DNA from 4 places in the Ornithinibacillus sp. 4-3 genome. Region 4 is predicted to be linked to each of the others. Evidence: riboswitches for the same ligand, from Rfam matches in the RefSeq annotation. Region 4 holds a riboswitch; each other region holds the start of a gene.

What was found. Region 4 has a riboswitch for thiamine pyrophosphate ahead of thiT (energy-coupled thiamine transporter ThiT). Riboswitches for the same ligand answer to the same signal wherever they lie in the genome.
Region 1: another riboswitch for thiamine pyrophosphate. It lies ahead of AB4Y30_RS14790 (ABC transporter substrate-binding protein); the one in region 4 lies ahead of thiT (energy-coupled thiamine transporter ThiT).
Region 2: another riboswitch for thiamine pyrophosphate. It lies ahead of AB4Y30_RS16730 (ABC transporter substrate-binding protein); the one in region 4 lies ahead of thiT (energy-coupled thiamine transporter ThiT).
Region 3: another riboswitch for thiamine pyrophosphate. It lies ahead of thiW (energy coupling factor transporter S component ThiW); the one in region 4 lies ahead of thiT (energy-coupled thiamine transporter ThiT).

The regions. Positions count from the first base shown of each region.
Region 1 is NZ_CP162599.1:3,035,305-3,037,510, forward strand. It holds FMN riboswitch at 392-540, opposite strand; TPP riboswitch at 1,097-1,204, shown strand; gene AB4Y30_RS14790 (ABC transporter substrate-binding protein) at 1,289-2,188, shown strand.
Region 2 is NZ_CP162599.1:3,486,864-3,489,069, reverse strand. It holds gene AB4Y30_RS16730 (ABC transporter substrate-binding protein) at 1-930, opposite strand, end outside; TPP riboswitch at 1,053-1,161, opposite strand; gene AB4Y30_RS16725 (glycosyltransferase family 4 protein) at 1,506-2,206, shown strand, end outside.
Region 3 is NZ_CP162599.1:2,978,743-2,980,948, forward strand. It holds gene thiD (bifunctional hydroxymethylpyrimidine kinase/phosphomethylpyrimidine kinase) at 1-581, opposite strand, end outside; gene thiW (energy coupling factor transporter S component ThiW) at 601-1,092, opposite strand; TPP riboswitch at 1,197-1,308, opposite strand; gene argH (argininosuccinate lyase) at 1,364-2,206, opposite strand, start outside.
Region 4 is NZ_CP162599.1:1,283,378-1,285,583, forward strand. It holds gene AB4Y30_RS06230 (NAD(P)/FAD-dependent oxidoreductase) at 1-544, shown strand, start outside; TPP riboswitch at 958-1,065, shown strand; gene thiT (energy-coupled thiamine transporter ThiT) at 1,148-1,726, shown strand; gene AB4Y30_RS06240 (hypothetical protein) at 1,861-2,206, shown strand, end outside.

The sequences.
Region 1 (2,206 bases), 1.8 Mb from region 4:
TTAGAATTGCTACAATGACCTTTTGAATACCAATTTAGTCAGCACATAGAGGTATTTCCCTTCATGGCTACACAGATTAAGTGTAATACAACTTCTACTAAAGAGTTATCAGCTTCATCGATAGCGCGAACTTCTATGGGGGAATGTCAATTTCACCAATCCCCACGAACTGACCGTTCTCGATTAATCCAGTACCTAAACTCGGGTTAGGAATTGGCTTAAAGTAAAACGCGCTAGTGAAAGCAGATTCATATATTCATGTTCATTCATTTCAAAAAACCTTTCCTAATAATCCTCTCCATACAAACAAATCTCCCTTACCTATTTCGGCAAGGGAGAAAAAAGAGCATAACAAATAAACATCAAAAACAGCATTAGTTTGAAGAATTTGTTTTTCCTTCTCCCATCCAGACTTTTACTGTCGGTTTTGGAATTTCACCAAATCCACCGTTTTCATATTATCTATGAATCCGGGTCACGGACTAAGAGGCATGCCTCATCACCGCCGGTTAGGAATTACACCTGACCCCGAAGGAAATCCTATTGAATTGAAAAAATTGTAACACAACTAAATCGCTTATACAAGAATTACACTTTATTGAAAATTAAAATGAGTTTTAGAAACAGAGAGCTTCTTGCTCATCTAAAGGAATGACCCCCTAGCATAGTGAAGTGACCCCCAAATAGACGATGGTATATCAACCTTCGCCCAGCCAATCGGAAATGCTTCAAGGATTTCCTTCTCGGATTGGAGTTCATTAAAAGTTAAGGTATTCATTGATATACTCCTTTTTTAATTATTACAACATATTAACTTATTTGTATTCCCAATATTCAACATACCAAATTTCCCTTTTTAATTTACGAAATATTTTATTGTTCTATCTTCATTTTATTTACCTTCTTTAATTCTCAAATACTACTATTTCATAAGACTAGTTTACATTAATTTTACTAGTTGTGTAGATTTATTAATCAAAAAATTCAAATTTCCCCTATCTATATTATTCTATAATTAAAGTTTACCTAATAATAACTATTCTCTATTTTCTTGAACTATGATAATTTTCTCAGTATAATGTAAATACAAATTAAATATCACCACTAGGGGTGCTTCATAGAAGCTGAGAGAAGAAAGTTTATTCTTTAACCCTTTGAACCTGATTTGGCCAGTACCAACGTAGGGAAGTGAATGAAGCTTTTTTAATTATGGGTAACAAGCAGAATTCACTTATTTTAGTGATTCTGCTTTTTTTATTATAAGAAAATATGAGAGAGGAACTTCAAAATGGAAGAAAAAATATCAATTGGATTAGAATGGTTTTTAAACCCTGACCATATTCCTTTAATTATTGGAATGGAAAAGGGGTGGTTTAAGAAAGAAAATATTAGCATTAATATGGTGGAGCCAGAGGAACATTTTGATGCAATAAATGAGATTAAAAAGGGAAACATGGATATCGCTATCACTGAGCCTCTCCATCTTGTTGAAGACCGTGCAAACGATGAATCTGTAATTGGATTTTCCCGGTTCTTACATACAAATGGTGGAGTAATGTATGTTAAAGAGAAAGGAATTACCCGTCCCAAAGATTTAATTGGCAAGAGAATTCAATATCCAGGTGCTCCAGGATTAGGTGGTCTTGCAATTGTTAAAACAATGGTCGAATCTGATGGTGGTGTATGTAAACTAGAGGATTTTATCCCTGTTAACAATGGTTTTTATCATAGTGACGCTTTACTAGAGGACAAAGCTGATGCTGCCACACTTACCTTTCAAAACTTTGAAATCATAGAAGCGAAACACAAAGGGCTGGATGTTGAGTACTTTGCACTAAAGGATTGGGGTATCCCTGACTTTTGCCAGTTGATTTTTATTACTTCCCCAAAAATACTTCGCAACCGCAAGTCGGCTATTGCGCGATTTTTAAAAGTTATTCGCCAGGCCATTGACTTTATTTATGAAAAGCCTGCAGAAGCAAAAGATATTTATAATGCGTTCACCAATATGGATAAAGCTGACCCGCTTTCCAATAAAATTACAGACGCCACACTACCTTGCTTCACATATGACTTTTCAATGGCATACGAATATTACGATGATTTACAAATTTGGCTAAAAAAATCTGGAAAAATCAACAAAATAATAGATCCTAAAAAATATTGGACAAATGAACTTTCTCAGTAGAATGAATATACATCCATT
Region 2 (2,206 bases), 1.5 Mb from region 4:
AGCAGGCTTCTCCCATCTTTCTAGCTCTTGAATTCCCCATTGTTCGGCATCATCTTGGTAGCGATCTGCTAACCATTCTTGACTATGTTTAACTAGCTCAGGATCTAAATCGGGTTCAGCTTCTATTAAAATATTTGCTGCTGCTTCTGGATTATCTATTGCGAATTCATATCCCTTTGTAGCTCCATGGATAAATGCTCTCACAGTATCAGGATCTGATTCGATCATATCTTCGCTGGTTACTAAAACAGGTGTATAGAAATCAAGCCCATCTGCAACGTCGATATAATACATCATATTGATGTCCAGCCCACGTAACCCTGCTTCTATGCCTGTCCAGCCGTAGAATACTGTAGAGAAGTCCACATCTCTTTCAATAGCTGTAAACCAATCAGATTGTCCAATATTGATAAAATCAACCTTTTCTACATCTGCACCATTTTCTTCCATGATGAAACGCATCATAGCCTCTTGTAGCGGAACTCCAATGCCTCCAAACTTTTTCCCTTCAAAGTCTTTCGGTGTTTGAATGTTTTTATCTACTGGTGACGCATATCCAGCTGTGTTATGTTGAATCACTGCAGCAATAGAAACGAGCGGGAGACCTTCAGGGCGAGCCATAATAAGACGCTCTTGGTAGCTTACTCCAAAGTCTGCTGTCCCAGAAGCGACAAGTTGGTTAGAGCCAACCTCTCCAGGCAGTATGATTTCTACATCTAATCCTTCCTCTTCAAAGAATCCTTTTTCTTTAGCAACATAAATTCCAGTATGGTTTGTATTTGGTGTCCAATCAAGAACGAAAGTAACAGGTGTTAATTTTTTGCCATCTCCAGATTTTTTATTTGTGTCATTGTCTTCTTTCTCACTACTACAAGCAGAGATAACAATAGCTAACACGACGAACACACATAAATAAAATGCTTTCTTCAAAATTTTCCCCTCCGTAAGTTCATTGTTGTCATTTTAATATGTTAGTCCTCCTGAAATAAAAAAATGCACTAAGATTAGCTCTTAGCGCATGGGAAATTAAACATTCATTTATCGTATTACAATGAATTAACGTCTATGTTCCCTACGCTGGTACCAACCAGATCAGGTTCTAAGGGTTAGCATCTTATGGATGCAATCTCAGCTTTAAAGAAAGCTCCCCTACATAACATATAAAATTGTACATCATTCAAATAATGTGTAATGCATTACAGAGATAAGTATGCCATAAAAAATTAAAAGTTGCAAAGACATCAAAATCCATTTTCTAGAGTAACTGATTTTCTGTAATAAAAATAAAAAATGAAATAATCATTTTGTAGCTTATTTTGACAAATATAAGGCAGAAGAAAAGTGATTATTCCTCTTTGTTTTATTTTCTCATGTTCAATTCCTCATAAATTCGATATAATATAGCAAACTAAAAGTACGTGATAAAAATTAGCAATTTAGTTTAAATTTGAAATCCCTCTTAAAGAAAAAGAGCTGTTAAACGATAGCATTACAAGGAGGACATGATGATTCAATCATTTGATTTAATTGTTGCTCTACTTATAGCATGTGTTTCAACATTTATATTAACGATACCTGTACGAGCCCTCGCTATGAAATTTGAAGTGTTGGACCATCCAAACAGGAGAAAAATACATGAAAATCCAACTCCAAGACTTGGAGGCGTGGCTATTTTTATTGGATCTTATTTAGGGATTCTTTATCTGCAGCCACAGCATGAACATTTATGGGAAATCTTCTTTGGATCATTAATTATTGTTATTATTGGCGCTCTAGATGATCGATTTGAATTAAGGCCATATGTCAAACTAGGAGGACATATTGCAGCCGCCGCATTGGTAATTTCTTCCGGTTTAGTAATTGAGAAAATCACACTACCTTTTTTTGGAGTAGTAGAACTAGGTTTTATTAGTGTTCTTGTTACTTTCATTTGGATTATTGGAATTACGAATGCAATTAATTTGATTGACGGTTTAGATGGTTTAGCCACAGGAGTGACAACCATTGCTTTTACAAGCATGTTAATTATGGCGATGATTGATGTGCGTGTAGTGGCTGCTTACTTCTGTATTGTATTGATTGGTTCAAATTTAGGATTTCTATACCATAATTTTTATCCAGCAAAGATATATATGGGTGATTCAGGCTCAAACTTTTTAGGATATATGATTGCAGTAGTATCGATTCTTGGTTTATTTAAGAATAT
Region 3 (2,206 bases), 1.7 Mb from region 4:
ATTTCTTTTCCATCATAGAGAAAGTCAACTGCGTCTCCCGAAAGATGTCCACCTTTCACAAGTGCTGCTCCTGCTCCATATTCATAAACAATTTTCATTGCTGCTGTTTGCATTTCTTCAATATTTTCGATCTTTTCCCCAGTTAAAAATTCTGCTTCTGGAATATTTGGCGTAATGATTGTACAAAGTGGCACAAGCTTATCCCGTAAATAAATTCGCGCATCTTCATTGATTAGCGTATCTCCACTTGTAGCAACCATCACAGGATCAATCACGAAGGGAAGATTCCTATCCTTAATTTTCGTATAAATAATATCCATCATATCGATATTGGCAATCATTCCTGTTTTAAACGCATTTACTGGCATATCAGAAAAAACAGAGTCTAACTGATCAGCAATCATCTCAAGTGGAAGATGATGAATGTTTTGAACACCTGTTGTATTCTGCGCAACAACAGATGTAATAATAGACATCCCATAGCTTTGTAATTCTTGAAATGTTTTTAAATCTGCTTGAATTCCTGCTCCACCTGAAGGATCTGTACCTGCAATCGTTAAAGAACAAGCTACTTTTTTCATTCTAAGCAACCCCTTTTTACTAATTTTTTATTTGGATAAACTTCTCATGTTTAATACGAACAACGATAAATAAGGCAATCCCTGCTCCGGCAATGCTACTTACAAGGAAAGGTGGGATAAAGAATAGTGCACCAAATGAAGTGCCCATCACAATTTTTGCAAAAGGTACAGAGAATAGCGCACCAATAACCCCGCTTCCAATCACTTCTCCGATAGCAGCAAAATATTTCTTACCTAGCTTTTGATATAAGTAGCCTGCTAAAAATGCGCCAATCATTCCTCCTGGAAATGCGAGTAATGAGCCTAGTCCTAGCATGTTTCTTAATAAACCAATAATAAATGCAATCACAACAGCTGGACCAGGGCCAAGTACTACAGCAGCAATAACATTTACTGCATGCTGAACTGGATAAGCTTTAGCGATACCTGCAGGAAACCAAATAAGGTGTGATCCTAACACACCAATAGCGATTAGCAATGCCATTGTCGTAAGTAATCTTGTTCGATTCATTATTACTTCCTCCTTTAAATATCTTGGAAGAAAGTCGTCTTATAAATATTAAAAACCAGGTTCAGAGCATAGCTGAACCTGGCCGTCGTAGTTAAATGGACAATTAAATTATTCGACTACTTCCCTCCGCTAGTATGAACTAGATCAGGTTCACAAGAGTTAGAAATGTTTACATTTCCTCTCAGCTCAATAAATAGAGCACCCCTAGTAGTGTGACTATTAAATTCTTCATTCAGTATATCAGAAAATTTAAATTTTGTCTTGATTCTGATTATTGTAATTCTACTTTCGTTCCTTTATTTAAAATACTTTCATGATCAATGTATTCATAAATATCATCTTTAATTAAATCAGTAAATTCTTGTAATTCCTCTAAAGTTAATTCTTCTATCCCTTTATCCTGGTCCTCACAATAAATAACAATCCGACCAACTACCCCATGAGCATCTCTAAATGGCATACCTGCTTTCACTAAGTAATCTGCAAGCTCTGTTGCATTTAAAAATCCTTTTTTCACTGCTTGACGCATATTTTCCTTATTTACCTTTAATGTACGAATCATTTCTGACATAATCGTTAAGGACGCAATCGTTGTATCTACCGCATAGAAGAAGGACTCTTTCTCTTCCTGCATGTCTTTATTGTAAGTAAGTGGAATTCCCTTATAAACAGAGAAGATAGAGAATAAAGCACCATATACTTTCCCTGTTTTCCCACGAATTAGTTCTGCAGCATCTGCATTTTTCTTCTGTGGCATAATACTACTTCCAGTTGCATAAGCATCATCAATTTCCACAAATTTAAACTCTTGGCTACACCAAATAATTAATTCTTCACTTAATCGGCTTAGATGCATCATAATAATGGAAAATGCTGAGGTTAATTCTAAAATATAATCACGCTCAGCAACGCCATCCATGAAATTATCTACAGGTTTATCAAAACCAAGTTCCTTTGTCGTAATCGTACGATCAATTAGATGAGTCGTTCCAGCTAAAGCACCTGATCCTAATGGATTTTCATTTAATAATTCCAATGCATTTTGCACACGCTTTTGATCGCGGTCAAACATTTGATAATAAGCAAGTAAATGATATTTAAAAGTAACGATTTG
Region 4 (2,206 bases):
TGAATTTCGTTTAGGGGCAATGATTAAAGAATGTACAGAAGATAGCTTTATCGTTGGTGAAGAAGCAGAAGAAATTAAAGCAGGTACAATTGTTTGGACTGGTGGAGTAACTGGTAACTCTGTTTTAGGTGCTTCAGGCTTTGAATTAAACCGTGGAAAAGTTTCTGTTACAGATGATTTACGTTTACCAGAAGATGAGAATATCTTCGTTCTAGGCGATTGTGCATGGGTTTGGAATAAGGAAGCGGATCGTCCATATCCACCAACAGCACAAATTGCACTTCAACAAGGTGTAGCAACAGCGAAGAATATTAAAGCATTAATGTACAACCAACCATTAAATAACTTTGAATTCCATGACAAAGGAACGGTTGCTTCTTTAGGTAGCACAGATGGAATGGGTTCTGTCTTTAATGGTAAAAAATTATTCGGTAAGCCAGCTGCAGTAATGAAAAAAGTAGTGGATAACCGTTCTTTATTCTTACTTGGTGGTGTAGGTTTAATTCTGCGAAAAGGTAAATTAAATCCATTTGATACGCTATAAGAGCGTGTTCAAAAAGGTCATTTCTACGGGACTTTTTGAACAACCTCTATAAAAAGTAAGCAATAAATGGCTGAATAGATTAGCTAGCATTTTCAATTAGTAAACGAAGAAAACGCTAAAGAATGGGAGGTAAACCTAAGATGAAAAACGGATTTTTTAGTTGTTTAGTATTAGGTGTTGCTGCGTTAGTAGGGTATACGATTATTACAAGAACTTTAGAAGAACAAAAAGACTTCAGATAAAAATAATCAAGGCATTGGGAGATGGTGATTCTACTCCTGATGTCTTTTTATTTGCATAATAACCGACCATTATGAAGGGACTCTCGACGCAAGCTTCTACTTTTCTGAAAAAGGGGAATCTTGTTTTATTTTATTTTCTAAGCTATAATAATGATTAGCAAAAAAAGTGTATAAAGCCTCAGGGGGAGCCATATGGCTGAGAGTGAATGTGGGAATAATCATTCAGACCCTTTGAACCTGTTAGTTAATACTAGCGTAGGGATGAGAGCTTATTTGATGGAGCAAGAGCGTAAGGAAGAACCCATCAGAAGCTTCCCTTGGCGTTGCTTTTTTTGTGGAAAAATAAAGGGAGGCATGTTTGATGAGTTCAAAGAAAGTGCTATTTCTAGTAGAGGTAGCCATTTTTACAGCACTTGCATTGGCGCTTGATCTGATTCCGTTTCTAAGCTTTAAAATTTGGGGGCAAGGTGGATCTATTTCCTTTGCGATGATACCAGTATTTATTATCGCATTCCGCTGGGGATTAAAAGGGGGATTATTATCTGGATTTTTATTTGGGATACTCCAAATCCCTTTTGGCGCTTGGATTCTAACACCGTTGCAAGGTTTTATTGAATATGGATTAGCTTTTACCGTCATAGGCTTCGCAGGAGTATTTGCAAAACAAATTCAACAAGCTGTGAAGGATGGAAGAGCCGGAAAATATTTCACGTATATTTTGCTAGGCGTATTATTAGGAACTACCTTACGATTTATTGGGCATTTTATAGCAGGAGTTGTATTTTTTGAAAGGTTTATGCCAGAGAATTTTACAAATATCTGGTTCTATTCCTTTGTATATAATTTCTCTTATTTATTCCCTTGCTTTATTATTTGTAGCGTCGCTGTCTTTTTCTTGTTTTATAAACAACCACGTACTTTATTAAATACAGCATCTTAATATTTGTATACTCACTTCTTCCATGAAGTGAGTTTTTTGTATTGAAAACAAGTCCTAACAACATTTGAAAAATGGTCACCTAACCACTGACATTCGCATAGATTATAGCATTCTATGTAGAAAGGAAGAAACCTATGGATTTGTTGTTTTCACATTGGTTATATGCTGCATTTACGCTAATAATAATTATTACAATGATTTTTAGGAAAGGTGTAGTTTTACCAACATTAATAGGGACATTTTTGGTTGGATGGGTTTATAAAGGAAATATTGTAGATGGATTTACTTCTATATTTCAGGCTAATTTAGTTGCTGCAACTGAATTATTTAATATTTTCTTAATCATTACATTTATGATGGCATTACTTCATTCCTTACGAGATATTGGAGCTGATCAGAAGATGGTTCAGCCGATTCAGAAGGTAATGATTAATGGTCATGTTTCCTTTTTTGTATTAATTGCTGTAACGTACGTTATTT